DNA from 4 places in the Nonomuraea sp. NPDC050202 genome. Region 4 is predicted to be linked to each of the others. Evidence: riboswitches for the same ligand, from Rfam matches in the RefSeq annotation. Region 4 holds a riboswitch; each other region holds the start of a gene.
The links. A riboswitch is a leader RNA that binds a small molecule or an ion and turns the genes downstream of it on or off. The one in region 4 is predicted to bind thiamine pyrophosphate.
Positions count from the first base shown of each region.

Region 1 (7,520 bases), on a different contig from region 4:
TCCGGCGGGCCGCTCTGGACGGCCCGCTACACCGCGGCGAACGCGCACGCCGACCACGCCAACGGGGTGAAGGTCGCGCCCGACGGCAGGACCGCCTACGTCACCGGCATGACCACGGTCGGCGACAACGGCGAGGCCGACTACTTCGTCGCCGCCTACGACACCGCCGACGGCAAGGAGAAGTGGCAGGCCCGCTACGACGGCCCCGGCAAGGGCACCGACGACGCCCGCGTGATCGAGCTGACCCCCGACGGCACGAAGCTCTTCGTCAGCGGCCAGAGCCAGGGCGAGGAGGGCACAGGCCTTTCCGACTGGGGCACGGTCGCCTACGACGCCGCCACCGGCCGGCAGCTCTGGACGGCCCGGCACAACGGCCCGGCGAACGGCATCGACGTGCCCTCGGGCATGGCCGCCGACGCCGGCGCGGTCTACCTCACCGGCAGCATCGACACGCAGGACACCCAGAGCGACGTGATGACGGTCGCGTACGACACCGCCACAGGCAAGGAGCTGTGGGCCGACCGCTACGACGGGCCGGGACGCCAGAGCGACACCCCGCACGACCTGACGCTCGCCCAGGGCAGGCTGTACGTCACCGGCAACACCACCGGCGAGGGCACCGGCTCCGACTTCACCACCCTCGCCTACGACGCGGCCACCGGGCAGCGGTCCTGGGTGCAGCGCTTCGACAGGCAGGCCAAGAACGAGGACTACGCCTGGGCCGTCAGGGTGACGCCGGACGGCGGCAAGGTCGTCATCGCCGGCCAGAGCGCCGACGACCAGGCGAAGGGCACGGACTACGTGACCGTCGCGTACGAGGCCGGGAGCGGCGAGCAGCTCTGGGTGGGCCGCTACGACGGCGCGGTCGGCGCTTCGGACAACGCCCACGGCCTGGCCGTGGACGCGACCGGCGCCGAAGGGGTCCGGATCTTCGTGACGGGTTCCAGCGCGACCGGCGGCACCCCGCCGTTCGCGCTGGAGGTGGACTTCGCCACGGTGGCGTACTTCGAGCCGTGGAAGCAGTGACCTTCTGACGCAGGAGCGCCTCCCGGGAAAACGGGGGGCGCTCCTGCCGTTTCGGAAGTGACCACGGCGGGTAAGCCCGTGTTGATTCTGAGCTGCCTGATCTTCAGGAGCCCCAGATGTCCCGTATCACGCTCACCTCCGCAGCCCGTGAAGCGCTCCGCGACGGAGAAGTGATCTTCTTCGACTGGCATGTGACCGGCCTCTGCTGCGCGGACGCGGGGGAATTCTCGGTCAGGGCGTTGAGCCGGGCCAAGCTGCCCCGCCGGGCCCGCCCGCTGGGGCCGACCGACCTGGTGTTCGCCCATCCGACCGCCTGGCTGCATCTCGCCGACCTCCCCGTCACGATCGACTGCCGCCCGCTGTGGCGCTGGCGGCGCTTCGTCTCCGATCTGCCGCCGGACGCCGGTCTGCGCTGCTGTCTGGGCCGCCCCCTCTATGGCCCTCACTACGGGAGGTAATCGGTGAAGGTGCGTTCCATCATCATCTGGACGGCGGTGGCCATCGTCGGCGCCGTGGGGTGGGCCGTGCTCGCCCTGTCCAGAGGCGAGAACGTCAACGCGGTGTGGCTGCTGTGCGCCGCGCTCGGTTCGTACGCCATCGCCTACCGGTTCTACGCCCGCTTCATCGTGCGCAAGGTGCTGCGCGCCGACGACCGCAGGGCCACCCCCGCCGAGCGGCTCGACAACGGCATCGACTACCAGCCGACCGACCGCCGGATCCTGTTCGGTCACCACTTCGCCGCCATCGCCGGCGCGGGGCCGCTGGTGGGGCCCGTGCTGGCGGCCCAGATGGGTTACCTGCCCGGCACCATCTGGATCATCGCGGGGGTGATCTTCGCCGGGGCCGTGCAGGACATGGTGATCCTGTTCTTCTCCATGCGCCGCAACGGCAGGAGCCTCGGGCAGATGGCCCGCGAGGAGATCGGGCCGATCGGCGGGGCCGCGGCGCTCATCGCGGTCTTCGCCATCATGATCATCCTGTTGGCCGTGCTGGCGCTGGTCGTGGTGAACGCGCTGGCGCAGTCGCCGTGGGGCGTCTTCTCGATCGCGATGACGATCCCGATCGCCCTGTTCATGGGGTTCTACCTGCGGGTGATCAGGCCGGGCAAGGTCGTCGAGACCACGGTCATCGGGGTCGCGCTGCTGATCCTGTCGATCGTGGCCGGCGGCTGGGTGCAGGGGTCGAGCTGGGCGCCGTTCTTCACGCTGAGCCCGTCGGCGCTGGCGCTGTGGTTGATCGCGTACGGGTTCGTCGCGGCGGTGCTGCCCGTGTGGATGCTGCTCGCGCCGCGCGACTACCTGTCGACGTTCATGAAGATCGGCACGATCGTGCTGATCGCCATCGGCATCGCCGTCACCGCGCCCCCGCTGCAGACCACGGCCTTCACCGACTTCGCCTTCAGCGGGCAGGGCCCGGTGTTCGCCGGGTCGCTGTTCCCGTTCGTGTTCATCATCATCGCCTGCGGGGCGCTGTCGGGCTTCCACTCGCTGATCTCGTCCGGCACGACGCCGAAGATGATCCAGAAGGAGACCCAGGTCCGGATGATCGGCTACGGCTCCATGCTCATGGAGTCGTTCGTGGCCATCATGGCGATCACGGCGGCCTGCGTGCTGACCCCCGGCCTCTACTTCGCGATGAACTCCCCGGCGGGCGTCGTGGGGGCCACGGTGCAGACCGCCGCCGAGGCGGTCACGAACATGGGCTTCGTCATCACGCCGGAAGAGCTGCAGGCCGCCGCCGCGGCCGTGCAGGAGGAGACGCTGATCGCCAGGACGGGCGGCGCGCCCACGCTGGCCGTGGGCATCTCGCAGATCTTCTCCGGCTTCCTCGGCGGGGCGGGTCTCCAGGCGTTCTGGTACCACTTCGCGATCATGTTCGAGGCACTGTTCATCCTCACCACCGTGGACGCCGGCACGCGCGTGGGGCGGTTCATGCTCCAGGACACGCTGGGCAACCTGTGGAAGCCGATCTCGCGGGTGAGCTGGTGGCCGGGGCTGGTCGTGACCAGCGCCGTGGTCGTGGCCGCCTGGGGATACTTCCTCTACCAGGGCGTCAACGACCCGCTCGGCGGCATCAACCAGCTCTTCCCGCTGTTCGGCATCGCCAACCAGCTCCTGGCCGCCGTGGCGCTGACCGTGGCCACGACCCTGCTGATCAAGAGCGGGCGGCTCAAATGGGCCTGGGTGACGGGCGTGCCGCTGGCCTGGGACGTGGCGGTCACGCTGACCGCCAGCTACCAGAAGGTGTTCTCGCCCGACCCGACGCTCGGCTTCTTCGCCCAGCGCGACCGCTACCAGACGGCGCTCGACCAGGGGCAGCTCCTCGCGCCGGCCAAGACGACCGGCGCGATGCGGCAGATCGTGGTCAACTCCACCGTGGACGGCATCCTGGCGGCGCTGTTCGCGATCCTGATCATCGTGGTGATCCTCGACGCCGCCCGCGTGTGGATCAAGGCGATCCGGTTGCGGGAGCCGCTGCCCAGCACGGAGGCGCCGTTCGAGGAGTCGAAGATCTACGCCCCCGCCGGGCTCATCGCCACCCGCGAGGAGAAGGAGATGATCGCCAGGGCCTCCTCAAGCGGCTAGCCACCGTTCCGCGGGCCGCCTCAAGCGGTCAGCCACCGCTCTGCGGGCCGCCCTAAGCGGTCAGCCACCGCTCCGTGGGCCAGCTCTCGCGCCGCCACGCGCTGTCCCAGAACATCCACTCGTACGCCGCCGCCCGGCAGTACGCCTGCGCCATCGCCTCGCGGGTGTCCGGGCCGGCGGCGGCCGCGAGCCGGTCGGCGATGGCCTTGGCCTGCTCGACGGAGGCCGCGAAGCCCGGGTCGGCGTAGGTGGAGATCCACTTGCCGTACGGGTGGCCGGCGGTGTCGCCGACGCGCTCCAGCAGCGCCGTGCCGACGTCCTGGTAGATCCAGAAGCACGGCAGCACCGCCGCCGCGATCACCGGGTAGGGCGCGGTCAGGGCCGTGGCCTGCAGGTACGACGAGTACGCCAGGCACGTAGGCGAGGTGGGGCCCTTGGCGTCGAGCTCTTCGATGTACCCGGCGTGCAACATGCGCTCGGCCGCCAGCGCCGTGTGCGCGCTCTGCGCCCAGAACGCCGCGTCGTCCGCGGCGCTGGCCCGGACGGAGGCCGTGGCCAGCGCCTTGGAGAACGCCTCCAGATAGCGGGCGTCCTGCACCATGTAGAACCCGGACCGCTCGCGGTCGAGGGTGCCGTCGCCGAGGGCGGTGATGAAGGGGTGCTCGTGGACGGCGCGCATCAGCTCGGCCGTGCGCTGCCAGACGTCGTCGCAGAACATGTCCTGTGCGCTCACCAGATGGCGTGGAAGTGGTGGACAGGGCCGTGACCGTGGCCGACGTGCAGGCTGTCGGCCGCGCGCAGCGCCTCGGTGAGGTACGCCTTGGCCGCCCGCACCGCGCCCGCCCAGTCGTCGTGGCGCGGGCGCAGCGCCGCGATGGCCGAGGACAGCGTGCAGCCCGTGCCGTGCGTGTTCCTGGTGTCCACGCGGGGCGCGGCCAGCTCGATCGTGCCCTCCGGCGTCGCCAGCACGTCCACGCACGTGTCGCCGTCGAGGTGGCCGCCCTTGAGCAGCACCTGGCGCGCGCCCAGCGCCCGCAGCCGCTGCGCCTGGTCGTGCATCTCCGCCAGGCTCGCGGCCGGCTTCTCGCCGAGCAGGTCGGCCGCCTCCGGCAGGTTGGGGGTGATCAGGTGCACGCGGGGCAGCAGCGTCTCGCGCAGCGCGGCCACCGCGTCGGCGGGCAGCAGCCGGTCGCCGCTCTTGGCCACCATGACGGGGTCGAGCACGACGTACGCGGGCCGGTAGGTGTCGAGCGCCGCCGCCACCGCCTTGATCAGCGGCGCGTTGCCCAGCATGCCGATCTTCACGGCGTCGGCCGGCACGTCGGTCAGCAGCGTGTCGAGCTGCTGGGCCACGAACTCGGCCGGCACCTCGTGGATGCCGGTCACGCCGGTGGTGGTCTGCGCGACCAGCGCGGTGACGACGGTCATGCCGTACGCGCCGAGCGCGGAGAAGGTCTTCAGGTCCGCCTGGATCCCGGCGCCGCCGCTGGGATCGGTGCCCGCGATGGACAGGACTTTGGGAACAGCGCTCACGGCTGTGACGTCCCTTCGCTAGTACGAGCTAGATCAGGTTCGACGGGTGTGATCTCAGCCCGGCCCTCCGGGCACCCCGCGTCAACGGCCTACTCTAACAGGCGTCGTTGTTGACCACACGTTCGAGGATCGGCATCGTAGGGCGGGTGGCCGCTGATGAGACGCGTGACGGGGTCGATCTGACCAACCTGGACCAGCCGCTGTTCGACGGCGCCGACGCCACCAAGCGCGACCTGGTCGACTACCTCGACGCCGTCCGCGACCGCATCATCCCCGTGCTGCGCGACCGCCCGCTCTCGGTCGTCCGCGTGCGCCCGGGGCAGGCGCCGTTCATGCAGAAGAACCTGCCCAAGTACGCCCCCGACTGGGTGCGGTCGGTGTCCATGTGGGCGGAGGCGTCGCGCAGGCAGGTGACGTACGCGTTGTGCGACGACAGGAAGACGCTGCTGTGGTTCGCCAACCAGCGGGCGGTGGAGTACCACCCGGCGCTGTTCGCCGGCGAGCACGCCACCCACCTGGTGCTCGACCTCGACCCGCCCGAGCACGACGACTCCTTCTCGCTGGCGGTGCGCGGTGCGCTGCTGGTCCGGCAGGCCCTGGAGGACATGGGGCTGGCGGGCGCGGTGAAGACGAGCGGCGCCAAGGGGGTGCACGTGTTCGTGCCCGTGGTGGCGGGCACGGCGATGGACGACCTCGCGGCGGCCACCCGGGCGCTGGCGGCGCGGGCCGAGCGGCTGGACCCGACGCTGGCGACCACGGCGTTCATCCGGGAGGACCGCGAGGGCAAGGTGTTCCTCGACTCCACCCGGGCGGGCGGGGCCACGGTGGTGGCCGCCTACAGCCCGCGCATCCGGCCCGGCGTGCCCGTCTCCTTCCCGCTGGCCTGGTCGGAGCTGGAGCGGGTGTCGCCGCGGGACTTCACCGTGCGCACCGCGCCGGGGCTGCTGAAGGACGCCGACCCGTGGGCCGAGCACATGCCCGGGCCGCAGCGGTTGCCCGCCGACCTGATCGAGGAGGGACACACGATCCCGATCGCCCGCGTGCAGGCGATGCACGAGGGCAAGCGGCGCGCCCGCGCCCGGCGCGAGGAGTGATGTCGCATATTTGCGACAATAGTGGGTCTTCACGCTGATTCTTCGCCGGGTTACGTTCGGGCAGCGGCGCCTCGGGGGGAAAGGCCGCGTTCCTGGTAACCCATGGGGGGACCTGCATGCGAAGAATCATCACCGTCCTGATCGCCGTCCTCGCCTTACCCCTGGCCACGGCCGTGCCCGCGCAGGCGGGCGGCCTCGACGACGCCTTCGCCAAGGTGCTCGTCAAGAAGGTCAAGGGCACCAACGTCAAGAAGCATCTCGACGCGTTCCAGGCCATCGCCGACGCCAACGGCGGCAACCGCGCCGCCGGCACTCCCGGCTACGACGCCTCCGTGGCGTACGTCGAGGGCAAGCTGCGCAGGGCCGGCTACAAGGTCACGCGCCAGCCGATCAACTACGTCGAGAGCTGGAGCGAGAACAGCCCGCCCGTGCTCGACCTCACCGCGCCGACCGCGAAGTCGTACGTGCCCAACGACGACTTCTTCACCTTCCAGCCCTCCCCGGCCGGTGACGTGACCGCCCAGGTCCAGGGCGTGGACCTGACCCTGCCGCCGGCCCCGGCGCCCAGCTCCACCAGCGGCTGCGAGGCCTCCGACTTCGCCGGGTTCGTCCCCGGCCGGATCGCGCTCATCCAGCGCGGCACCTGCCCCTTCGTCAACAAGGTGATGAACGCGGCCCGGGCCGGAGCGTCCGGGATCATCGTCTTCAACGAGGGCCAGCCGGGGCGCACGGACGCCTACGCGCTGGACATCGGCGAGTGGCGGGCCGGGATCCCCATGGTGTTCGCCGACTTCGCCGTGGGCAACGAGCTGGCGGCCACGCCCGGCGCCACCGTCCGGCTCAAGGTCGACGCCAACCTCGTGCTCGGCACCAACGACAACGTGATCGCCGAGAGCCGCTTCGGCGACCCGCGCAACGTCGTCATGGTCGGCGCGCACCTCGACAGCGTGCCGGAGGGGCCGGGCATCAACGACAACGGCTCGGGCAGCGCGGCCATCCTCGAGATCGCTGAGGAGATGGCCCTCGTCCCGACCAAGAACAAGGTGCGCTTCGCGTTCTGGGCGGCCGAGGAGATCGGCCTGCTCGGGTCCGACCAGTACGTCGCGGCCCTGTCGGAGGCGCAGCGCGACCGGATCAGGGTGTACCTGAACTTCGACATGATCGCCTCGCCGAACTACGCGTACAAGCTGTACGACGGCGACGACTCGGACGGCGCCGGCTCGCCCGCCGGACCGCCCGGCTCGGCCGAGATCGAGGAGCAGTTCGAGGCGTTCTTCGGCTC
Region 1 covers NZ_JBFALF010000036.1:105,024-112,543, forward strand. Annotated here, with positions in the region: gene AB0I79_RS50665 (S8 family serine peptidase) at 1-1,026, shown strand, start outside; gene AB0I79_RS50670 (hypothetical protein) at 1,143-1,484, shown strand; gene AB0I79_RS50675 (carbon starvation CstA family protein) at 1,488-3,611, shown strand; gene AB0I79_RS50680 (TenA family protein) at 3,664-4,344, opposite strand; gene thiD (bifunctional hydroxymethylpyrimidine kinase/phosphomethylpyrimidine kinase) at 4,341-5,144, opposite strand; TPP riboswitch at 5,138-5,233, opposite strand; gene AB0I79_RS50690 (ATP-dependent DNA ligase) at 5,291-6,238, shown strand; gene AB0I79_RS50695 (M28 family metallopeptidase) at 6,355-7,520, shown strand, end outside.
Region 1: linked by a shared signal. The riboswitch ahead of thiD (bifunctional hydroxymethylpyrimidine kinase/phosphomethylpyrimidine kinase) and the one ahead of AB0I79_RS19280 (cytosine permease) in region 4 are both predicted to bind thiamine pyrophosphate.

Region 2 (7,520 bases), on a different contig from region 4:
CGACACGTCGTAGCGGGCCAGGATCTCGCACATCTCGGCGAAGTTCTCGTACAGGAAGCTCTCGCGGTGGTGCGCCAGGCACCAGGCGGCCATGATGGAGCCGCCGCGCGAGACGATGCCGGTCTTGCGCCCGGCGGTCAGCGGCACGTGCGCCAGCCGCACCCCCGCGTGCACGGTCACGTAGTCGACGCCCTGCTCGCACTGCTCGATCAGCGTGTCGCGGTAGACCTCCCACGACAGCAGCTCCGGCCGGCCCTTGACCTTCTCCAGCGCCTGGTAGATGGGCACGGTGCCGACCGGGACGGGCGAGTTGCGCAGGATCCACTCGCGGGTCTCGTGGATGTCGGCGCCGGTGGACAGGTCCATGATCGTGTCGGCGCCCCAGCGCGTGGCCCAGGTCATCTTCTCGACCTCCTCCTCGATGGAGGAGGTGACGGCGGAGTTGCCGATGTTGGCGTTGATCTTCACCAGGAAGTTGCGGCCGATGATCATCGGCTCGGACTCGGGATGGTTGACGTTCGCGGGGATGATGGCCCGGCCCGCGGCGACCTCCTCGCGTACGAACTCGGGGGTGACGCCCTCGCGCACGGCCACGAACTCCATCTCCCTGGTCACCAGCCCGCGCCGGGCGCACCCGACCTGCGTGACCGGCTGCCCCGCCTCCTCGCGCTCGCGGATCCACCGCTCGCGCAGGCGCGGCAGTCCGCGCCGCAGGTCCGGCTCGTAGGTGGGGTCGGTGTACGGGCCCGAGGTGTCGTACAGGGTCACCGACGAGCCGTTCGACAGGTGCACCTGGCGCATCGGCACCCGCAGCTCACCGGTGTAGACCTTGGAAAAGCGCGCGTTCGTCATCGCGCAAACTCCCTTCGCCGGCATTATCCGGAGCAGGTTCTGGCGGTCGGCGGCTGTCAGCCGTCCTCTCAGCCCGGTCCCCACCGGGCTCCCGCGTTGGACGGCGGTGATCGTACCCACGCCCCACCACGCCCGAAACCTCGCCGCGGAGGTTTGGCGATCGCCGTGAGCGGTACGGTCCCCATCAGGGGAAACATGAAGAGATTCGCCGCTGTCGCAGGACTACTCGTCGTGATGGCCGCGTCCGGCGCCACCGCAGCCGCCGGGGACGGCATGGATCAGCACGAAGTCAGCCAGGAACAGTACGACACTCTGATCGCCCAGTGCCGCTACTCCGACACGGGAAAGGCGAAGTGCCGTGCCGCGGTCGAGCGCATGTACCGCGTCGGCAGAGCCGACCCGGCGCTCGACTGCCGGACGTACTCCGGCGTGACCGTCTGCGGCACGCTCAAGCTCAGCAAGTCCGAGCGCAGGTGCGCCCGCGACTCCGAGGCACAGGGGCTGCCGTTCCGCCGTGCCGAGGTGGAGTGTTACGCACTGTCATGATCATCGTAGGTGTGGACGGCTCCCGTACCGGGCTGGAGGCCGCCGGCTGGGCCGCCGCCGAGGCCGAGCTGCGGCAGGAGCCGCTGACCGTGGCGCACGCCGTGCCGAAGTGGGTGTGCGAGGGCGCCGTCCACTACGCCGAGGTGGCGCAGTGGATGCGCGACGGCGCCGAGACCGTGCTCACCGCCGCCTGCGACCGCGCGCGACGCGTGTGGCCGCAGGTGCGCATGGAGCGCGTGTTGCTGCCGGGCGACCCCCGCTCGGCGCTGGTCAAGGCGTCCCAGGAGGCCAAGCTGCTGGTGGTGGGCAGCCGGGGGATCGGCGGGGTGCGGGGGCTGCTGATCGGATCGGTCGCGTACGGGGTGGCGGCGCACGCCCGTACGGACGTCGTCCTGATCCACGAGCCGCCCGCGTACCGGCGCGGTGAGATCGTGGCCGGGGCAGACGGCTCACCCGGTGCCACGCGGGCGCTGGAGTTCGCCTTCGCCGAGGCCGAGCTGCGCGGCACGCGGCTGCGGGCCGTACGGGCCTGGGCCTGGCCCCATCCGGGCGGCTTCGAGCCGGCCTCCCGCGAGAGCGAGCAGGACACGCTGCGTGCGCTGAAGGAATCGCTGGCCGGGCACCGGGAGCGGCATCCGGGCGTGCACGTGATCGCGGAGGTCGTGCACGGGCATCCGGTGGAGGTGCTCAAGGAGGCCTCCATGCGCGCCGACCTGCTGGTGGTCGGGTCGCGGGGGCACGGGCAGCTCGCGGGGATGCTCATCGGCTCGATCAGCCAGGCCCTGCTGCACCACGCGCCGTGCCCGCTCGCGGTGGTACGCCGCTGAAAGTTACATCCGTACTCCCAGGTCAGCACCGCGCCATGATCGTCGCGCTTCCCGGCGCCGAGCCGCCGCTCCTACGATCTGCGCAGGCTTACGACGGGAGAGCACACGATGCGCAGCAAGACCGGCTCCGTGCTGGCCGCGCTGGCGGCCCTGGCCGCGGCGGTGTTATTCGCCACCGCGACGGCCACGGCCAGCGCCGCCCCCATCAGGATCATGCCCCTGGGCGACTCGATCACCGGATCCCCCGGCTGCTGGCGGGCCCTGCTCTGGAACCGCCTCCAGAGCGCCGGCCACACGAACATCGACTTCGTCGGCACCCTCCCGCCGCAGGGTTGCGGGGTGGCCCACGACGGCGACAACGAGGGACACGGCGGCTACCTCGCGACCAACGTGGCCGGCCAGAACCTGCTGCCCGGCTGGCTCTCCGCCACGCGGCCCGACATCGTGCTGATGCACTTCGGCACCAACGACGTGTGGAGCAACATCGCGCCGGCGACGATCCTCGGCTCCTTCACCACGCTGGTGAACCAGATGCGTTCCAGCAACCCGAACATGAAGATCCTCGTCGCCAAGATCATCCCGATGAACCCGTCCTCCTGCGCCGAATGCGCCCAGCGCACCGTGAACTTCAACAACGCCATCCCCGCCTGGGCCGCCGCGACCACCACCCCGCAGTCGCCGATCGTCGTGGTGGACCAGTGGACCGGCTTCAGCACGAGCACCGACACCTACGACGGGGTGCACCCGAACGCCTCGGGTGACCAGAAGATGTCCGACAAGTGGTACCCGGCGCTGGTGGACGCCCTGGCCGGCGGCGGCACCGCCACGCCCACCGTCACCACCACCACGCCTCCGCCCCCGGGTGGATGCGCGGCCACGTACAAGACCACCGGGCAGTGGCAGGGCGGCTTCCAGGGCGAGGTCACCGTCACCAACACCGGAACCACGTCCAGGTCCGCGTGGACCGTGGCGTGGACGTACGCGGGCGGTCAGCAGATCACCCAGCTCTGGGGCGGCACGCTGAGCGCGAGCGGGTCCTCGGTGACCGTGCGCAACGCCTCGTGGAACGGCCTGCTCGCGCCCGGGGCATCGACCACGTTCGGGTTCCTGGGCTCCTGGAACGGCACGAACACCGCCCCCACGCCTAGCTGCTCGTGACGGCGGCCTCGTTGCTCGTAACGGGGGGCTTGTCGCCCGTGGCGGCGGCCCCGTCGCCCGTCATGGGGGCTTCGTCGCCCGTCATGGGGGCTTCGTCGCTCGTCACGGGGGCTTCGTCGCTCGTCACGGGCGCCAGGCGGGGCGCTGCCAGCCGTACGTAGTCGTCGGTGGCCAGCGCCACGGAGCGGTCGAGCCTGGCGGCGTTGAAGTACAGCTCGGGCTGGTCCAGCAGGGAAGGATCGGCGACCAGCTCGAGCCGGGGATCGTAGCTGAACGGCAGCACGGTCCCGCTCACGCTGCCCGCCAGTTCCTCGGCCTTCTCCGTGCCAGCGAAGGCCACGTACGTGCCGCCGAGCAGCGCCTTGACGGCCTGCAGATCGAGCCGGGCGTCGCCGGGCACGACGGCCAGCACGTACCGGGTCTGCTTCTTGCCGATCTTCACCATCACGATCAGGCACTTGGCGGCCTGCGAGACGTCGTGCCCGCGCAGCGCGCTGACCAGCTCGGTCCGCCCCTCGGGCGCGTGGTCGATCAGCCGGTAACGCGCTCCCGCGGCGTCCATGTCGGCGATCAGGCGCTCGTAGGCGGCGTACGGCTCACCAGTCACTGCTCAACAACTCCTTCGCCGCGGCGATCCGGCCTTCGTCACGCTGGTAGAACACCCACTGCTTGATCTTCCGGCCACGGATCAGGCCCGCCTTGGCGAGCACCTTGAGATGCTCGCCGCAGGTCGGCTGGCTCACACCCAGCTTCTCGGCGATGAACAGCGAGCACACGCCGTCACGGACGAGGTCGCCGTCGCGCTGCGGCCGGAAGTGCCGCTCGGGCTCGCGCAACCACTCCAGGATCAGCAGCCTCTTGTCATTGGCCAGCGCCTTGACCAGGTCGACGTCCAGCACGCCACCATTATGGCAATTAGCTAATTACCTGTCCAGGGCCTCTATCGGGAGGCCTGCACCACAGGCACCCCTTCACTGGCCTGCACCAGCACGAACCCCTGCCCCCTGAACGCGAGCTGCATGGCCTCCCCGCTCCCCCGGCCGATCAACGCCCCCACCTTCATCGTCCGGTTGACCCCGACCTGCAGCCCAGCGCTCCAGCACACCGCGGACTGCCCGTCCGCGAACGTCGGCATACGCGCCACGTCCAGCAGCACCGGCGTGCCATGCGTGGTCACGGCCACCCACCCCGTGCCCGTCACCGTGGTGTTGAACAGCCCGCCGGCAGCCACCCCGGCCCCCTGGACCCGCTGGATGTCCCAGGAGAGCTGCGGCTGGAAGGCCAGCAGGTTGCGCCCGTTGACCGTGATCCCCTCGTTCTCCAGGTAGAACAGGTGGATGTCGTCGGCGTTGTCGGCCAGGTAGAGCAGGCCCTCACCGCGTACCCGCATCAGCGAGGCGCCCTCGCCCGTCATCGCCTTCTTGAACATCTTCCCGAGCCCGCCGGAGCCCTCGTAGTCGAAGTCCATCTGCCCCTGGAAGGCGACCATGGACCCCTGCTTGGCCAGCACCTCGTGGGGCAACTGGACCCGCAACATCTTGCCGTTCTCCAGCGCGAACCCCGGAGGCAACTGCTGAGGATCCAGATTCCGAAATATCGAGCTACGCACGTTCTCAACCCTTTCCTGGCTCTGACCTTGAAGTCTGGCTGCTCACGCCGACGACCGCCGGCCGCGACGTACGCGAGAGTGCCGGTGGCAGGGCGCCAAGCCCCGCTCACAGCCGCGTACGAGCCCCCTCAACCGAACGCATGACGCCCTCGGCGCCACAACCGTCCGTCACCGCCCCCGCCTCGTCGAGCAGCGCCACCGCATCGTCGCGCCGCCCTTCGTCGAGAGCGATATGAGCCAATCCAACCAGGTTCGCCACCACCCCCGCCAGGAACCCGATCCCCCTGCGGAGCCGTACGGCCTTCTCCAGCCGCTCCCGCGCCTCCCCACCACATGCGCCGCCGCGACGCCGAGGTCCGGAGTGCGGACGAGAGCGCCAGCTCGTCACCGGCCCCCCTCGAGACCTCAGGGCACAACTTCACAGCCAGGAGCCGCCGCCCCCAGGCCACCCAGGAGCCGGCAAGGGCCGGCCAGGAGGCGCGAGCCCGACCCGCAGGTCCCGCCCGGTCCCGCCCCTCTCAGACCTCAACCTCAGTCCCGGGACCCGCTCCCCGCCAGATCCCGCACGACCTGGATCAACTCAGCAGGATCGAACGGCTTGGTGAGATACGCGTCCACCCCGATCCCCCGCCCCCGGACCTTGTCGTCATCCTGCGCCCTCGCCGTGATCAGCACGACCTTGATGTGACTGGTGGCCTCCTCCGCCCGCAACCGCTGCGCCGTCGTCCACCCGTCCAGGAACGGCATCATCACGTCAAGCGTGATGACATCCGGCATGACGTCGAGCACCCGCTCCAGACAATCCTGCCCGTCCGTGGCGGTCACGACCTCGAACCCCTCCAGGTTCAGGTTCACCGCGATGAGCTGCCGGATGACCTCGTCGTCGTCTACGACCAGTACTTTCCCAAGAACCTCACCCACGGGCGCAAAGCTAACGTGTAGCGGCCTGGTGACGGGTGGTTTCGCTGGAAGTGTTCACGAGGCTTTATCTGGTGCCGAGTGGTGGTCAGATGCTGGTAGCCTTAACACTCGTTGAGCCCCCTTAGCTCAGGGGATAGAGCACCGGCCTCCGGAGCCGGGTGCGCAGGTTCGAATCCTGCAGGGGGCACACAGAACAAGGGAACCGTCCTGGATCGCCGATCCTCCTTCGGGAGGGTCGGCGATTGCGTTTGTCAGGGCTTTGATCGCTGGCAAGTTGTCCTCCTTGACGGTGATGCGGATGAGCACTTCGTGGGTCTTCACGCGGTAGCGGAGCTCGAGGTTGAAGGCGTCGAAGAGCTTGCGTTGCAGGTTCTCGTCCACGCTGGCCAGGCCAGTGGCGAGCCGAGGAAGCTCCTTGAGTAGATCTTGATCCTCCTCGGGCTCAGCCTTGGCGGCCAGAGCCTTGAGCTCCTCGCTTTTCGCCTTGCGCGTGCGAGCCAGATCGGCGTAGCGACGCTGGAGGCGTTCGCGGAAGTCCCGGTCGATCTCCTCGTCGCCCGTTGGCTCCTGCTCTTCGATCTGGGTCAGAACGTTGTCCTGCCGCCTGCCGCCTGCCGAGATCGAGGATCTCCTTCTTGAGTCGATCGCTGCGAGTGTCGTCGCGCGACGGCTTCGGGCGCAGTTGGTCGCGCAAGATCCCGATACGTTGGTCGCTGAAGACGCGCGTGGCGAAGAACTCATGCACAAGATCAGAGAGGTCGTCTTCCCGTACCCACAGGCTCTTGGGGTGACTGGCGTACCAATCGCGGCGATCCTTGTGGTGACGCATATCGGGCTCACAGGCGTAGTACGCGACCTTGTGGCGGCTCTTGCCGTGCATGCGCCGGTCGCAGTCATCGCAGATCACGTACGAGCGGTAGGCGTACGTGCGGCGCGCCCATATACCCCAGTATGTGCTGCCACGACATCTGAGACAGCCTGGTACTGACAGTCCATAGGCCACGCAGGGCACTGGCTGTCCCCCGGCGATGCGATGAAGGTGGAGATCGGCGCCTGATTCACTCGCTTTGGCTGCTGGAGGTCGATTGGGGAGATGCGGATCGTGCGAGTCGTCGTCCCATTTCGACCGCGGCGCGGGGAGCGGCGAGCATGGAGCCACGTCCAGAGAGGGCCAACAACCACAGGAGTGAACGTGAAGCAGATGTTCAACAGACCGTCCTGGCCGCACTGACGACCGTCGCGGTGACGGCCTCACTTACCGTCGCCTCCACGACGGCCGCGTACGCGATCAACGAAGTCCCATGCGATGGGCGGTTCGACCGAGCTGCGTAGCCACTTCGGAGAACTTCCAGCTCAAGCTCGATGTGATGACTTTTGACGCGGTACACGGACCAGGTGAACAGGCGTGGGTCTGCGGGTTATCCGTGTAGTGCTGCCATGGTTGATCAGAAAGTGGACACTATCTGGACTGTCAATCGGTCGATCAACGCGGTGAAGATTGCCCGTGTGAAGGCGATGATCGCCAGCGTCGGCACCGTGATGTGCCCGAGCCTCGACACCATCGGGGCCGATCTGCGCCAGGCCGAGGAACGACGGGGCCGCTGGAG
Region 2 covers NZ_JBFALF010000033.1:96,283-103,802, forward strand. Annotated here, with positions in the region: gene thiC (phosphomethylpyrimidine synthase ThiC) at 1-852, opposite strand, end outside; TPP riboswitch at 845-957, opposite strand; gene AB0I79_RS48685 (hypothetical protein) at 1,048-1,398, shown strand; gene AB0I79_RS48690 (universal stress protein) at 1,395-2,225, shown strand; gene AB0I79_RS48695 (cellulose binding domain-containing protein) at 2,334-3,383, shown strand; gene AB0I79_RS48700 (YbaK/prolyl-tRNA synthetase associated domain-containing protein) at 3,370-3,990, opposite strand; gene AB0I79_RS48705 (winged helix-turn-helix domain-containing protein) at 3,980-4,282, opposite strand; gene AB0I79_RS48710 (AIM24 family protein) at 4,324-4,992, opposite strand; gene AB0I79_RS48715 (hypothetical protein) at 5,099-5,233, opposite strand; gene AB0I79_RS48720 (response regulator) at 5,524-5,913, opposite strand; tRNA gene AB0I79_RS48725 (tRNA-Arg) at 6,029-6,100, shown strand; gene AB0I79_RS48730 (hypothetical protein) at 7,351-7,520, shown strand, end outside.
Region 2: linked by a shared signal. The riboswitch ahead of thiC (phosphomethylpyrimidine synthase ThiC) and the one ahead of AB0I79_RS19280 (cytosine permease) in region 4 are both predicted to bind thiamine pyrophosphate.

Region 3 (7,520 bases), on a different contig from region 4:
GCACGGCCACCTGGCCTGACGCCCGACGGCCTGGAGCACCGCAGTCCCGCGCTCGGCGGCCGGGCGCTCGACCCGCGCGCGTGCCCGGCTCGCCGGGCACGCGCGCCGGGCTCACTGCCAGAGGTAGACGGTGCTGCCGGCCGGGCGCTCGCTGTTCGGGAGCGGCCGCTGGTACTGCACCACGCCGCCACCACCCAGCCGCTGCACCTGCACCCGGAAGCCCAGCGCCTCCAGCTCGGCCTTGGCGTCGTTGACGTTCTTGCCGATCACCCCGGGCACCAGGGCGAACTGGTCGCCGTCCCTGGCCTCGCCGTGCCTGCGGAAGAAGTCCCAGATGTCGGTCTGGCAGCGCGCCACCGTCACCATGACCGGTGCGCCCTTGTCCACCTCCGCCTTGGCCTTGGGCGCCTGGGCGATGACCGTGCACGGCTCCGCGTCGTCGTCGACCTCGTTGACCTGCACCTGGAAGCCCTGACGGCTGAGGAACTCGGCGGCCTGGTCCTTCGGCATCCCGCCCACGTCGGGCATGGTGAGCCCGGCGCTGACGTAGATGTTGACCTTGGCGCCTTCCTTGAGCCTCTCGCCCGACTGCGGCGAGGTGCGGATCACCCTGTCGCGCTCGACCTCCGGGTTGGCCAGGCGCTTGACGACGCCGACGGTCAGCCCGGCCCCCGCGATCTCGGCGCGGGCCTCGTTGGGGGTCTTGCCCTCGACGTTGGGCACCACGATGCGCTTGGGTCCGAGCGAGAGCACCAGCGTGATCGTGGAGCCCTTCTCCAGCTCGACGTCGGCCGCCGGGTCGGTGCTGAGGACCAGGCCCTCCGCCACCTTCTCGTCGTACCGCCCCTCGGCCTTGCGCATCAGCAGCCCGGCGCCCGCGAGGTTCTTCTCCGCCGCCGTGAGGTCCTTGCCGACCAGGTTCGGCACGATGACGTACTCGGGCTGGGAGAAGTACCACCCCGTGAGCCCGACCGCCACCACCATCACGGCGGCGAGCGTGACCAGGAACCAGTTGGGGCGGAACCCGCGCCGCCGCTCGGCCGCCTCGGCCCGCGGCTGGATCAGCGTGTGGGCGGGCGCCGGCTGCGGCATCGACGGCGCGCCGAACGGCATCGAGGCCGTGCCCGGGGGCGCGGCGAGCGGCTGGGAGTGCGACATGACCGGGCCGGTGCCCGGCGGGATGGTCGTGCGCGGCAGCATGCGGTGCGCGTCGACGGCGGCCACGAGCATCGCGGTCGCGTCGGCGGGCCGGTGCTCCGGCTCGCGGGCGGTCGCGCTCGCCACCAGCGTGTCGATCAGCGGCGGCACCTCCGGCACCAGCGACGACGGCGCCGGGACCGTGTCGTGGACGTGCCGGTAGGCCACCGACATCGGGGTCTCCCCGTCGTACGGCTGCTGCCCCGTCACCAGCTCGAACAGCATGATGCCCGCGGCGTAGACGTCGCTGCGCACGTCGGCGGCGCCGGTGATGACCTGCTCGGGCGCCATGTAGCCGACCGTGCCGATCATCACGCCGGTACGGGTCTGGTTGGTCGCCTCGATCGCCTTGGCCAGGCCGAAGTCGACGACCTTGACCCGGCCGTCGTCGGTCATCAGGACGTTCTCGGGCTTCACGTCACGGTGGACCATCCCGGCCTGGTGGGCGGCGCCGAGCGCGGCGAGCACCGGGATCATGATCTCGAGCGCCTCGCGGGCGGGCAGCCTGCCGCGCTCCCGCAGGATGTCGCGCAGGGTCCGGCCCGGGACGTACTCCATCGACAGGTAGACGACGTCGTTGTCGGTGCCCTGGTCGAAGACGTGCACCACGTTGGGGTGCGAGAGGCTGGCAACCGATTTGGCCTCGCCGATGAACCTTCTGACGAACGCCGGGTCCTCGGCGAGCGAGCGGTGCATGACCTTCAGCGCCACCGTCCGGTCGAGCCGGATGTCCAGCGCGAGGTAGACGGTCGCCATACCGCCCCGGGCGATCCGGCTCTCGATGCGGTAGCGCCCATCGAGGAGCCGCCCGACCAGGGGGTCCGCAGTCGTCGTATCCACCCCGCTGAGTTTACGGGCGTTTTGCCACCGGCATGGCCTCGGCGCCCGAAACCGATGCGGAGACGTTCCCGTCCGAACGCCTCCGCCCCGGCCTCACGGCCCCAGCGGCCCCTGAGGCCACGGCCGCATCGGTGGTGCTCCCGGCTTCACGGCGCCGCGGGGTGCGACGCCTCGGGCTTAACAGCGTCGCAGGTGCGATGCCTCGGGCCTCACAGCGTCGCGCGTGCGATGCCTCGGGGCCTTACGGCGTCATCGGGGACGACGCCTCGGCGTAGCGGCGGCGCGGGATGCGGCCCGCCTGCCGCGCCAGCCGACCGGCCACCACGGCCGCCTTCATCGCCGACGCCATGAGGTCGGGCCGCTGCGCCCTGGTGACGGCCGTGGCCAGCAGCACGGCGTCGCAGCCCAGCTCCATCGCCAGCGCGGCGTCGCTGGCCGTGCCGATGCCGGCGTCGAGGATCACCGGCACGGAGGCGGCCTCCACGATGAGCTCGATGTTGTGCGGGTTGCGGATGCCCAGGCCCGAGCCGATCGGCGCGCCCAGGGGCATCACGGCCGCGCAGCCGGCCTGCTCCAGCCGCCGCGCCAGCGCCGGGTCGTCGCCGATGTACGGCAGCACCACGAACCCGTCGGCCACCAGCCGCTCGGCCGCGTCGAACGTCTCGATCGGGTCGGGCAGCAGCGTGCGCTCGTCGGCGATCACCTCGAGCTTGACCCAGTTGGTGCCCAGGGCGTCCCTGGCCAGCCGGGCCGTCAGCACGGCCTCGCCCGCGGTGAAGCAGCCCGCCGTGTTGGGCAGCACCTTGATGTCGCGCTCGCGCAGCACGTCCAGCACGGAGCCGCGGGCGCCGGGATCGAGCCTGCGCATCGCCACCGTGGTCAGCTCGGTGCCGGACGCCACCAGCGCCTGGTCGAGCACCTCCAGCGAGGGCGCGCCGCCTGTCCCCATGATGAGCCGGGAGGAGAACTTCTCCCCGGCTATGATCAGATCATCCACCTTGCACCGCCGTCAGAACCTCCACGCGGTCACGGTCGCGCAGCGCCGTCGTCTCCCAGGCGCCGCGCGTGACCACCTCGTCGTTCACGGCCACGGCCACTCCGGTGGTGGCCGAGGTCAGCGTATGTACGGCCTGCGCCACAGTCGTGCCGTCGGCCACCTCGTGGGTGGAGCCGTTGATGACAACAATCATGAAATTTCCCGAAATCTCCCCGGCGCGCACAGCGCCGCCAGTTCGCTCTCCTCGCCCAGCAGGATCGCGGTCGTGAGCGGGGCGAGCAGCACGCCGCCCCGGTGGTGCCCGGTCGCGTACGCCAGCCCCGGCGTCCCGCCCGGGCCGATCAGCGGCAGGTTGTCCGGCGTCCCCGGACGCAGCCCCGCCACCACGTCGGCGACCTCCAGCTCGGTGACGCCCGGCACCAGCTCCCTGGCGTCCCGCAGCAGCTCGTAGAGCCCGCCGGCCGTCACCCTGGTGTCGAACCCCATCTCCTCCTGCGTGGCCCCGACCACGAGCTCGCCGTCGCCCCGGGGGACCAGGTAGACGGACGAGCCGTGCACGGTGCCGCGTACGCACCGGCTGAGCAGCGGCTGCGGCGAGCGCAGCCGCATGATCTGCCCCTTGACCGGCCGCACCGGCACCTCGGCCAGCTCGGCACTCCACGCCCCCGCCGCCAGCACGACCCGCTCGCCCCGCACCTCGGGGGGACAGGCGTCCCGATGGGTGGCGTCCCGCCCGGTGGTTGCCCGCCAGGTGGTCTCCCGGCCGGTGGCGTCGCGGCGGGTTGGGCCCCGCCGGGTGGCGTCCGGGTCGGTCATGTCCGGGCCGGTCGTGTTCGGGCCGGTGGTGTACGGGTGGGCCGGGAGGTCTTGGCGGCCCGGGCCGTCCTCGGAGCCCGGGGGAGCGAGGCGGACCCCCACGACCCGGCCGCCCTCGTACAGGAGCTCGGTCGCCCGGGCCCGCACCAGAGGGACGTCCAGCCGTTCCAGCGCGGCCAGCAGGGCCGCCGTCACGCGGCGCGGGTCCACCCACGCGTCGCCGGGCGCCAGCAGGCCGCCGCGGACGGAGGGGGCCAGCATGGGCTCCAGGCGGCGGCACTCGCGCCCGGTGAGCCGCTCGACCGGCAGCCCCAGCTTCTCCATGTACGCGGCCAGCTCGTCCAGTGCCGCCATGTCGTCGGCCCCGAACGCCACGTCCAGCGTCCCGTCCGCCCGCAGGTCCAGCCCGCGCACCTCGGGGAACCGCAGCCCGTCGCCCGATCCCGGCCCGCCGCCGGATCTCGTGCCGGCACCCGATCCCGGCGCTGAGCCTGGTCCCGCCGCTGAGTCTCGTCCCGGCATCGCGCCCGATCCCGGCACTGCGCCTGGTCCCGGTCGGGCGCCTGGTCCCGGCCCGGTGTCCCCGGCCAGGCCGGCGTCGGCGGCCAGCTCGGCGGCGAAGGCGGGCCAGCGGCGCAGCGAGGCCACCCCCAGCCGCAGCAGTGGCGCCTCGGTGTAGGTCACCTCGCTGACCGGGGCCAGCATCCCCGCCGCCGCGTACGAGGCCCCCCTGCCGGGGGCCGGGTCGACCACGGTGACGGGCCGCCCCGCGCGTGCCATCCGCCAGGCCACGGAGAGCCCGACGACCCCGCCACCCACGATCACATCCACTTGCGCTCCCTTCGCCGGCATGATCCGGATCAGGTGTCTTGCGGTCGAAGGCCCGGCAAAGCCTTCCTCTCAGCCCGGTTACGGCCGGACTCCCGCGCGTCTTACCCGAACAGCCTACGGCCTCGGTGCGACGTCCGAGCACGCCCCCCGTTATGGTCATCACCGTGAACCATGTCGTGGTGGTGGGAGCGGGCCTGGCCGGAGTGCGTACGGTGGAGGCCCTGCGCGGGCGCGGCTTCACCGGCCGGATCACGCTGATCGGGCAGGAGCGGCATCGGCCCTACGACCGCCCGCCGCTGTCCAAGGCGGTGCTGAAGGGCGAGGCCGACAGCAGCTTCGTCGACACCGACCTCGACGGGCTCGGCGTCGAATTCTGGCCGGGCGTCGGCGCCAAGTCGCTGCGCGCGGGCGTCGTGGAGACCACCGAGGGCGAGGTCGCCTACGACGGCCTGGTCATCGCCACCGGTGCCGACCCGATCCGGCTGCCCGGCGACGGCCCCCAGCACGTCCTGCGCACCATCGACGACGCCCACGAGCTGCGCGCCATGCTCGTCCCTGGCGCCCGGGTCGCGATCATCGGCGCCGGCTGGATCGGCGCCGAGGTCGCCACCGCGGCCCGCCGCGCCGGTTGCGCGGTGACGGTCGTCGAGTCCGCCCCCGCTCCGCTCTCGACCGCCGTCGGCGCCGAGCTCGGGGGGCGCACGCTGCCCTGGTACGACGGCATCGACCTGCGGCTGCGCACCATGGTCGACTCCGTGGACGAGGGCGGCGTGCGGCTGGTGGGCGGCGAGTTCGTCGAGGCCCACGTGGTGGTCACCGGCATCGGCGTGCGCCCGGCCGTCGAATGGCTCGCCGACGCCGACATCGACCTGCACAACGGCGTCGTCACCGACGAGCACCTGCGCACGTCGCTGCCCGGCGTCGTCGCGGTCGGCGACTGCGCCGCCTGGTGGTCGCGCCGCTGGGGGACCAGGCTGCGGGTGGAGCACTGGGACACCGCGCTCAACGCCCCCGAGGTCGCCGCCGCGACGCTCCTGGGGGAGGAGGCGGTGTACGACCCGGTGCCGTACTTCTGGTCGGAGCAGTTCGGTCACATGCTCCAGTACGCCGGCCACCATCCCGCGGGTGACCGGCTCGTCTATCGCGGCGAACCCGAGGGCAAGTGGTCGGCCGTGTGGCTCGCCGGCGACGGCACTCTGGCCGCTGTGCTGGCCGTGGACCGGCCCCGCGACCTCGTACAGGGGCGCCGGCTCATCGACGCGGGCGCGCGCCTCGACGCGGAACGCCTGGTAGATCCACAAGTACCCCTACGGGATTGTGTTGTTTGAGCAAGCACGGCATGTGGTAGTTGTGGTTTCGTGACGCTTTCTGTTGCACAGATCGACCGGGAGACCGACCAGCTCGTTGACGAGTGGCTCACGCTCCCCGAAGTGGCCTCGCGCCTGGATCTCCCGATCGGGCGGGCCAAGCAACTCCTCCGGGACCACAAGCTCCTCGGCGTGCGCCGGGGCAGCGGCGGGCCGCAGGTGCCCGCGGTGTTCCTCGATGGAAAGGACGTGATGAAGGGCCTGCCCGGCACACTGACCGTGTTGCAGGACGCCGGCTACGACGATGTCGAGTCGCTGCGCTGGCTCTTCACCCCAGACGAGTCCCTGCCAGGGTCGCCCATCGAGGCGATCAAGGCCGGCCGTCACACAGAGGTCAAGCGGCGTGCCCAAGCCCTCGCTTTCTGAGGCCCGCCTCTATCTCTGCACAGACGGCCGCCGCGACCGCGGCGATCTGGCAGAGTTCCTCGATTCGGTGCTGGCCGGGGGCGTGGACATCATCCAGCTGCGGGAGAAGGGCCTGGAGGCCGGCGAAGAACTCGCGCTCCTCGAAGTCTTCCGCGACGCCTGCGACCGGCACGGCAAGCTGCTGGCCGTCAACGACCGGGCGGACATCGCCTACGCCGCCCGGCCCGACGTGCTCCATCTGGGGCAGGACGACCTTCCTGTGACGGTCGCGCGAGAGATACTCGGCGACGACATCGTCATCGGAAGGTCCACCCACTCCGCCGCCGAGGCTTCCGCCGCGGCTGTGGAGGAGGGCGTCGACTACTTCTGCTGCGGTCCCGTCTGGCCCACCCCGACCAAGCCGGGCCGCCCGGCTCCCGGCCCGTCACTGCTGCGGCACGCGGCGGCGCTGGAGACCTCGCGGCCGTGGTTCGGGATCGGCGGCATCGACCTCGGCAACCTGGACGAGGTGATGTCGTACGGGGTGCGGCGCGTGGTGGTGGTACGGGCGATCACCGATGCCGACGACCCTGGGGCGGCGGCGGCGGAGTTCGCCAAGCGGCTGTCGGCCGGCTGAGCACCGGGGCGCCCGCTCTCGCCGCGGGCGCCTCCAACCTGCGCGGCCCCGCACCTCATGAGTCGCGGTGCCCGCGAGACTCGCGGTGCGCAGGTGACCGGTGAAGCCTTCGTGACTGGCGAGGCCAGCGTGACAGGTGAGGCATGCGTGACGTGAGGCCCGCGTGACCTGTATGGCCCGCGAGCTGCGTCAGCGTGACATGCGGTGCTCGCGGGCAGCGGCGGGCGCGTGGCGGGTCAGGTCTTGCGGGAGGTGGCGGCGATGGCGAGCTCGGTGAGCGCCGCCCGGGACTCCGGGGTGACCGGGGCCGTATCGAGGGCCGCCAGCGCCTGGCCGAGGTAGTCGCCGATCAGGTCCTCGCACTCCTGCAGCGCCCCCGTGCCGTCGATGATCTCCCGCAGCGTGGCGACCCCGGCCTCGTCCAGCTCGGGATCCCCGAGCAGCTGCCGCACGGTCTCGGCGTCCGAGGGCGAGGCGGCGGCCAGCGTGC
Region 3 covers NZ_JBFALF010000001.1:377,472-384,991, forward strand. Annotated here, with positions in the region: gene alc (allantoicase) at 1-19, shown strand, start outside; gene pknB (Stk1 family PASTA domain-containing Ser/Thr kinase) at 112-2,037, opposite strand; gene AB0I79_RS01960 (thiazole synthase) at 2,279-2,986, opposite strand; gene thiS (sulfur carrier protein ThiS) at 3,027-3,227, opposite strand; gene AB0I79_RS01970 (FAD-dependent oxidoreductase) at 3,224-4,681, opposite strand; TPP riboswitch at 4,671-4,787, opposite strand; gene AB0I79_RS01975 (FAD-dependent oxidoreductase) at 4,846-6,009, shown strand; gene AB0I79_RS01980 (Rv2175c family DNA-binding protein) at 6,040-6,414, shown strand; gene thiE (thiamine phosphate synthase) at 6,392-7,030, shown strand; gene AB0I79_RS01990 (polyprenyl synthetase family protein) at 7,267-7,520, opposite strand, start outside.
Region 3: linked by a shared signal. The riboswitch ahead of AB0I79_RS01970 (FAD-dependent oxidoreductase) and the one ahead of AB0I79_RS19280 (cytosine permease) in region 4 are both predicted to bind thiamine pyrophosphate.

Region 4 (7,520 bases):
GTCACGTAGTCGTCGGCCCCGGTCTCGAGCCCGACCACGCGGTCGATCTCCTCGCCGAGGGCGGTCAACATGATCACCGGGACCGGCCAGCGTTCCCTGAGCTTCCTGCACACCTGGAGCCCGTCGAGCTTGGGCAGCATCAGGTCGAGCACCATGAGGTCGGGCGGCCGGGCCAGCGCCCTGCGCAGCGCCTCGGCACCGTCGCCGACGCACTCGACCTCGTGCCCGTCACGCTCCAGATAGCGCGCCACGACCTCGGACACGGTCGGATCGTCGTCCACCACCAGGATGCGTGTGTTCACCTCTTCACGGTACGGCCAGGCCGCCGGGAAGTGATGTGCGCGTCATCGCTTCGTAAGGCTCGCGGATCATGTCCCGAGGACGTACGGTGGCCCCATGGGTAGAGTCGTGATGCTCGTCATAGGGACCTTGCTGGGTCTCTTCGTGCTGTTCAATTTCCTGCTGCCGATGCTGGCAGGCCTGATCAAGCTCGCTCTGATCATCGGCGTCATCGCGGTCCTCGTCTTCGTGGCGGTCGCCGTGGTGGGCAAGTCGTCGCGTTCCCACTGACGCTCGATGCAGCTTCTGTTCGATCCGTGGCTGGTGGGGATCACCATGGTGGCGATCCTGCTGCTGGCCACATGGGCGGCCACGCTGCTGCCCGCCCTCAGCGGAGAGCCGCCGAGCTTCCCGCTGTCCTACGCGCGCCGCACGGCCTTCCAGCGGCAGCGTGACCCCGACGCGGCCGGCCGGTCGCGTCCACGAGCGCCTTAGGCGTGCCCCGCTTCCACGTCACGTCACGTCAAGCGGGGCTCTCTCGACAACGAGCGAGCCCGGACATTCCCCTTCGAGGAAACAGGGCTCATGATCGATTCTCTTGTCACGTTCGTCATCGGCATGTCCGGCGGCAGCGCCGCGCTCGGCATCGTGCTGTTCACGCTGGCCGTACGGCTCCTGCTGCTGCCGCTCAACGTCCGCCAGGCCCGTACGATGAAGATCCGCGAGAAGCTCGCCCCGAAGCTGCGTGAGCTGCACAAGCGCCACGGGCGAAACCCCGAGCGGCTGTCGAGGGAGCTGAAGGCGCTCTACGCCAAGGAAGGCACCTCGCCGTTCGCCGGGTTCCTGCCGATGCTGGCGCAGTTGCCGTTCATGTGGCTGATGTACAGCGTCGCCACGCACCCGACCGCGCTCGTGGGCCATCAGCTCTTCGGGGCACCGCTGGGGCAGCAGGTCGCCGGGGTGGTGGCTAATTACGGTCTGGTCAGCGGGCCAGTTTTGGTCTTTGTCTTGGTCATCGCACTGGTCGCAGCGGCGGCCTGGCTTTCCGCCAGGCAAATGAAGATCGCGGAGGAGCAGCCGGAGCTGATGAAGAAGATCATGCGACTGCTGCCGTACGGCTCGGTGCTGGCGGCGCTCTTCCTGCCGCTGGCCGCGGGGCTCTACCTGCTCGTCTCGACGGTGTGGGCGGTCACCGAGCGAGCAGCGCTCAACAGGGCGCTCCAGCCCGCCTAGCTGACCTCTCTCAGGGCCGCCACCTGCCCGTTCATCGACTGGCTCGGAGCGGGCAGGATGGCCCAGACGGTCGTCGTGTCACCGTCGTGCCTGACCCCCCAGCTCTCCGCCACGTACTCCACGATGCCCAACCCCCGGCCCCCGAGCGAGGACAGGGTCGGGCGGCCCGCCCGCGGCTCTGTGGCCGCTCCCCCGTCGCTCACCGCCACTTCGATGTGATCGTCGCTGCGTAGCCAGGCCACCCTGACCATGCCCGACGGCAGCGGATGCGCGTGCCGCAGCGCGTTGCTCAGCAACTCGCTCACCACCAGCACTGCATCGTCGATCGCGGCGGCAAAGACCCCACAGTCCTGCAGGTCAGTGCTCAGACGCTGGCGGGCGACGGCAACGCTGGACGGCGCGTACGGCAGCAGCACCACGCTTGACACACCCACCTCCCCGTTACCTGTGCCCCCCGCGGGAACACTCCCCGGTACGACCGAAATGCCCCGTTACTCGATCCCAGAAACCGCATCTCGATCACAGCTTGTACACATTGGACGATAGATCAGCTCAACCGTGACCACCTCGTTACCGCATCGGTGTGTCGGATCGGATAGGGACAGCACACCTGAGTACGAGGCGCATTCTGGTGCCTCCTTCCGGCCTTGGATGCGCGCTGACATCTCCCCCCTGTGCCCTGGCGAGGCTGCGGACGATGTAGAGACCGAGCCCTACTCCACCAAACCGTCTCCGGTCGCCGCTGTCCACCTGGACGAAGCGCTCAAAGATCCGCTCCCGGTCAGGCGGGGCGATACCGATCCCCTCATCGTCGACCACCACGACCACGTTGTCCTCCTCGGGCCAGGCCCCGACGCTGATCAGCCCGCCCCTGGGCGAGTACTTGAACGCGTTCTCCAGGAGCTGGCCGAGGATGATGTCGGTGGCCAGGGCGTCGCCCAGCACGTACGGCAGCCCCTCGGCCAGGTCCACCTCCACCCGGTGCTTGTCCGACAGCGCGGGCAGCCCCAGGGTGGCCCCGTCGATCCGCTCGGCCAGGTCGAACTCCTCGATCCGCACCTTCAGCTCGTCGGCCCCCGCCCTGGCGCCCAGCAGCAGATGATCCATCAGCTCGCCCAGCGACCTGGCCCGCTCGGCGATGGTGTGCACGGCCGAGCGGCGCTCGGGATCGTTCATCTTGTCCCAGCGCGAGTCGAGCGTGCTGGCGAACCCCCGCACGATCGTGATCGGCGTGCGCAGCTCGTGGCTGGTCGTGGCCAGGAACAGGTCCTTGGCCTCCTCCAGCTCCTTGGCCGCGGTCACGTCGCGGAAGTCCACCACGAACTCGCCGGTCTCCTCGATCTGCGCGCTGACCACGTCCAGCCACCGCCCGTTGTCGAGCTGGAAGGTGCCCTTCTCCCCGGCCCCCGGCACCGGGAACGGCGGCGGCCCGCCGATGACGGACTCGCCGGGCAGCGCGGTCAGCTCCGCCGCGGCCGGGTTCCAGCGCACGACCCGGCCGGCCTGGTCGAGCACGGCGATGCCGTCGGCGCTGGCGTCGAACACCGCCCGCTCGTGCGCCCGCTGCCGCACCGCCTCCTGGTAGGCCACCGCGTTGCCGACCGCGATGCCCGCGTGCCCGGCCAGCAGCTCCAGCAGCTCCAGCTCGACATGCCCGGGCGTGCTGTTGGCGAACAGCGCGTAGAGCGCGCCGTACGGCCGCCCGCCCACGGCCGCCAGCCCCAGCGCGATCGTGTGCAGCCCGCTCAGCCGGGCCCACACCAGGCCGTCCAGCCCGTGGGACTCCAGCAGCACGGTCTTGCCCGTGCGTAAAAGTTTGTCCACCAGGCTCGTCCGCAGCTCGGTGGTGGTCCCCCTGATCGAGGCCGGCAACTGGTACGTGCTGACCAGGCGCAGCCGTTCGCCCTCGATGAGCACGAACCCGCCCGCGTCCGCGCCGGTGAGCTCGGTGAGGCTGGCCGAGATCCGGTCCAGCACGGCCGACAGCTCCAGCTCGGAGTTGATGTCGCCGACCACGTCGGTGAGGCGGCGCACGAGCCTGGCCCGGCGCGCCCCGCGTTCCCTGGCCACGTGGTCGGCGAGCGCCGGGTGGTAGACGCACACGTAGCCGCCCACGGCGCTGCCCAGGCGCAACGCGCTGATGTCCACCCGCAGGTCGAGCAGGGTGCCGTTGCTGTGCAGGCGCCTGGTGCGCAGCGACACGGGCTCGCCGGTGCGTACCCGCTCCAGCGCGGCGGTGTGCTCGGTGGTCAGCTCGTCCGGCACGATGGGCGCCCTGCGCCCGATCACCTCGTCCGCGCTCCAGCCGAACACCCGCTCCGCCGCGGCGTTCCACACCAGCACGCTCTGGTCCCGGTCGAGCGCCACGACGGCGTTGGGCGAGCTGGCGAGCGCCGCGCGAGCGATCTCATCGTCACTACCGGCCCATTCGTCCCCCACTACTCCATAGTGCACGCGGTGCGGTGGGTGCGTCGGGAGATCCGTCCGATACGCTGCGGTCACGGTGATTCCCGGCGGTGGGAGGGTGCGAGGCATGTCGAGCAACGATCTCGATGCCCTGTTGCGGGTGACCTCCAGCACCTATCGGGGTGAGACACCGCCCGACATCGCCTTCGGCACCTACGACGGCGCCGTGGGCAGGCTGGTGCTGGCCGTGACGGGCAAGGGCATCGCGGCGTGCAGTTTCGAGGCGGAGAACGACGTGTACGAGCTGGTCACCAGGCATGTGGGCAGCTTCATCGGGCCTGAGGCCAGGCGGCTCGACCCGGTGCGCAGGGAGCTCGACGCGTACTTCTCCGGGCGGCTGCGCACGTTCACCACGCCGGTGGACCTGGCGCTGGCCACGCCGTTCGCGCGCTCGGTGCTGCAGAAGACCACGGCCGTGCCCTACGGCACCACCACGACGCTGGAGCGGATCGGCGAGAGCATCGGCCGGCCGCGCGCGCTGCGGGCGATCGGCAACGCGCTGGCCTCCAACCCCGTCTGCGTGATCGTGCCCTGCCACCGGGTGGTGCGCGAGGACGGCGCGCTCGGCGACTACGCGGGCGGTCCGGCCGCCAAGCAGCACCTGCTCAACGTCGAGCGGCGTACCGTCGACGCGGGCAGGTAGCCCTCACCGGCGCCCGCGCAGCAGCAGGCCGATGAGCAGCGTGACCAGCGCGGCCACCAGCGCGCCGCCCAGCGCGCCGTTCATCCACACCTGCCGGGTGAAGCCGATGGCCTCGCGCACGCCCGCCCAGAAGCCGTCCCACGCCGCGACGGTCGGTGTCGAGGTCGTCAGCCAGTAGGCCACGAAGCCCAGCGCCCACGGCACCAGCATCGACCAGCGGGAGGGCGCGTTCTCCTCGGTGTTCCAGCGGCGGGCGCCGCCCAGCAGGAAGTAGTCCACGGCCAGCACCGCGAACATCGGCACGAACACCGCCCCGATCACGCCCAGGAACGCGCCGTACGACGTCACGTCCACGAGCAGGGCGATCACGACGGTGAGCACCCCGATGGCGACGGAGAAGGCGCGCCGGTCCACGCGCGGCATCAGGTTCTGCAGCGAGACCGTCGTCGAGTAGACGTTGGCGAAGGACTGGTCGGTCTCGCGCAGCACCAGGATGGCGAAGAACAGCGCCCCCAGCGGCACCGCGACGAACGTGCCGAACACGGCGTCCGCGTTGCCCGCGATGGCCACCGCGTACACGCCCAGCCCCAGGCACGCCACCTGCGCCAGCGTGTAACCGCCGACCACCCCGGTGAAGGCCGCGCCGGTGGAGCGCGAGTGCCGGGCGAAGTCGGCCGCCATCGGCACCCACGACACCGACAGCGCGATCACGTAGTCGACCGCGGCGGGGAAGGCGGTCCACGAGCCGCCCTCCTGCGCCGGCGCCTGCCGCAGGAAGAACCAGGTGAACCAGACCATCGCGATGATCACGCCGATCGTCACGTACCGGCGCAGCACCCGGATCGACCCGAGCGGCCAGATCGTCAGCGCGGTGGTCAGCACCCCCGCCAGGATCACCCACACCGCGTACGGCACCGCGGGGAAGATCGCGCCGGCGCCCATGGCGATCACCCAGAGCTCGAACGCGCCCCAGCCGAGCATCTGCACGATGTTCAGCACCGTCGGCACGTAGGAGATCTTCGCTCCGAACAGCCCGCGCAGCAGCACCATCGCAGGCTGCCCCGTCTGCGTCCCGGGAACGGCCGACAGGCCCACCATCGCCGTGCCGATCAGGCTGCCGACCACGGTCGCCACGAGCGCCGCCGCGAGGCTGAGCGGGGCGTTGCCCAGCGGGTTGACCAGGAACATCGCCCCGGAGAAGCCGAGAAGGCTGACGCCGAGGTTCGCCCAGAGCGCGCCCTGGTCGAGCACGCCCAGCGTCTTCGGCGGCCGGCCTTCGAGTGTCAGCGGAACTTCGTCGGCGACATGCGTCATCGCACACTCCCTACGCCGGCATTACCCGGACAGGTTCAGGCGGTCGGCAGCGGCTAGGTAGCTGCCCTCTCAGCCCGGCACCCCGAGCTCCCGCGACGATCTGTAGTTTGCGCCCTCATCATGCCTCAATGGCGGCTGAACCGCCATAGTGGGTGGGTTCAGGCCACGTACGGCGGCTGCCCCGTCTCGCTGACCATCGGCTTGCTCGCGGACTCCCACGCCTGCATGCCGCCCCCCACGTTGACCGCGTCGCGCCCGAGCTGGTTGAGCCAGGCCGCCACGTTCATGGACCGCCCGCCCACCCGGCAGACGACGTAGACGGTGCGGTCGGCGGGCACCTCGTCGACCCGGCCCTGGATCTGGGTCATGGGGATGTGCACGGCCTCGGGCGCGTGCCCGGCCAGCCATTCGTCCTGCTCGCGGACGTCGAGCAGGTAAGCGTCTGCGGGAACGGCGGTGGCCTCGATCTCAGGAACGGTCATGACTCCATCATCTCGCGCCGCGCGTCGTAGGCGGCACGCGCCGCGATGATCTCCTCCTGGTGCTGCTCGGTCCAGGTGACCAGGGACTTGATGGTCTGGTGCAGCGTCCGGCCGAGCGGCGTCAGCGCGTAGTCCACGCGAGGCGGCACGACCGGGTGGACCGTCCGGGTGACCAGGCCGTCGCGTTCGAGCTGGCGCAGGGTGACGCTGAGCATGCGCTGGCTGATGCCGTCGATCTCGCGGCGGAGCTGGGTGAAGCGCAGGCTCTGGCAGTCGAGCAGCGCGATCACCAGCAGCGACCACTTGTCGGCGATGCGGTCGAGGATCTGGCGGACCTCGCAGTCCTCCCGCACGTCCCACTGGCGCGCGTCGTAGTCGTCGTCCACGGTGCCTTCGCAGTAACTGAGTGATCTGAAAGTGCCGTCTTCCACGAGATTTCATGCTGTCGCATGATGTGGGCGGTTACAAGAGATAACCGACTGCCTATTCATAACCGGGGGCTTGTTGTGCCTGTCACCGCCCGTACCTGGGGCGTACTGATCGTTCTGTGTGGAGCCATCTTCCTGGAGGGCATCGACGTGGCGATGCTGAACGTCGCCCTCCCGTCCATCCGGGCCGACCTCGGGCTGTCCACCGGCATGCTGAGCGGCGTCGTGAGCGCGTACGTGCTCGGCTACGGCGGTTTCATGCTGCTCGGCGGCCGGGCGGCCGACCTGCTGGGGCGGCGGCGGATGTTCCTGTTCTGGCTGGTGGTGTTCCTGCTGTTCTCCGGGCTGGGCGGCTTCGCGGACGAGGGGTGGGTGCTGCTGGTGGCCAGGTTCGTCACCGGGGTGGCCGCCGCGTTCATGACGCCCGCCGGCCTGTCCCTGATCACCACGAACTTCCCCGAGGGCCCGCAGCGCAACAGGGCCCTGCTCATCTACGCGGGCACGGCCGCGGGCGGCTTCGCGCTCGGGCTGGTGATCGGCGGGCTGCTGACCGCGATCGGCTGGCGCTGGGTGTTCTTCGCCCCGGTCCTGCTGGCGCTGGTCATCCTGATCGCCGCCATCCCCCTGATCAAGGATCAGGGGGAGCGCCCGGCGGCTACGGGCGGCTTCGACGTG
Region 4 covers NZ_JBFALF010000006.1:83,115-90,634, reverse strand. Annotated here, with positions in the region: gene AB0I79_RS19315 (response regulator transcription factor) at 1-302, opposite strand, end outside; gene AB0I79_RS19310 (hypothetical protein) at 397-570, shown strand; gene AB0I79_RS19305 (DUF6412 domain-containing protein) at 577-774, shown strand; gene yidC (membrane protein insertase YidC) at 865-1,512, shown strand; gene AB0I79_RS19295 (ATP-binding protein) at 1,509-1,940, opposite strand; gene AB0I79_RS19290 (PAS domain-containing sensor histidine kinase) at 2,083-3,951, opposite strand; gene AB0I79_RS19285 (methylated-DNA--[protein]-cysteine S-methyltransferase) at 4,046-4,621, shown strand; gene AB0I79_RS19280 (cytosine permease) at 4,625-5,935, opposite strand; TPP riboswitch at 5,925-6,039, opposite strand; gene AB0I79_RS19275 (rhodanese-like domain-containing protein) at 6,094-6,417, opposite strand; gene AB0I79_RS19270 (helix-turn-helix domain-containing protein) at 6,414-6,803, opposite strand; gene AB0I79_RS19265 (MFS transporter) at 6,924-7,520, shown strand, end outside.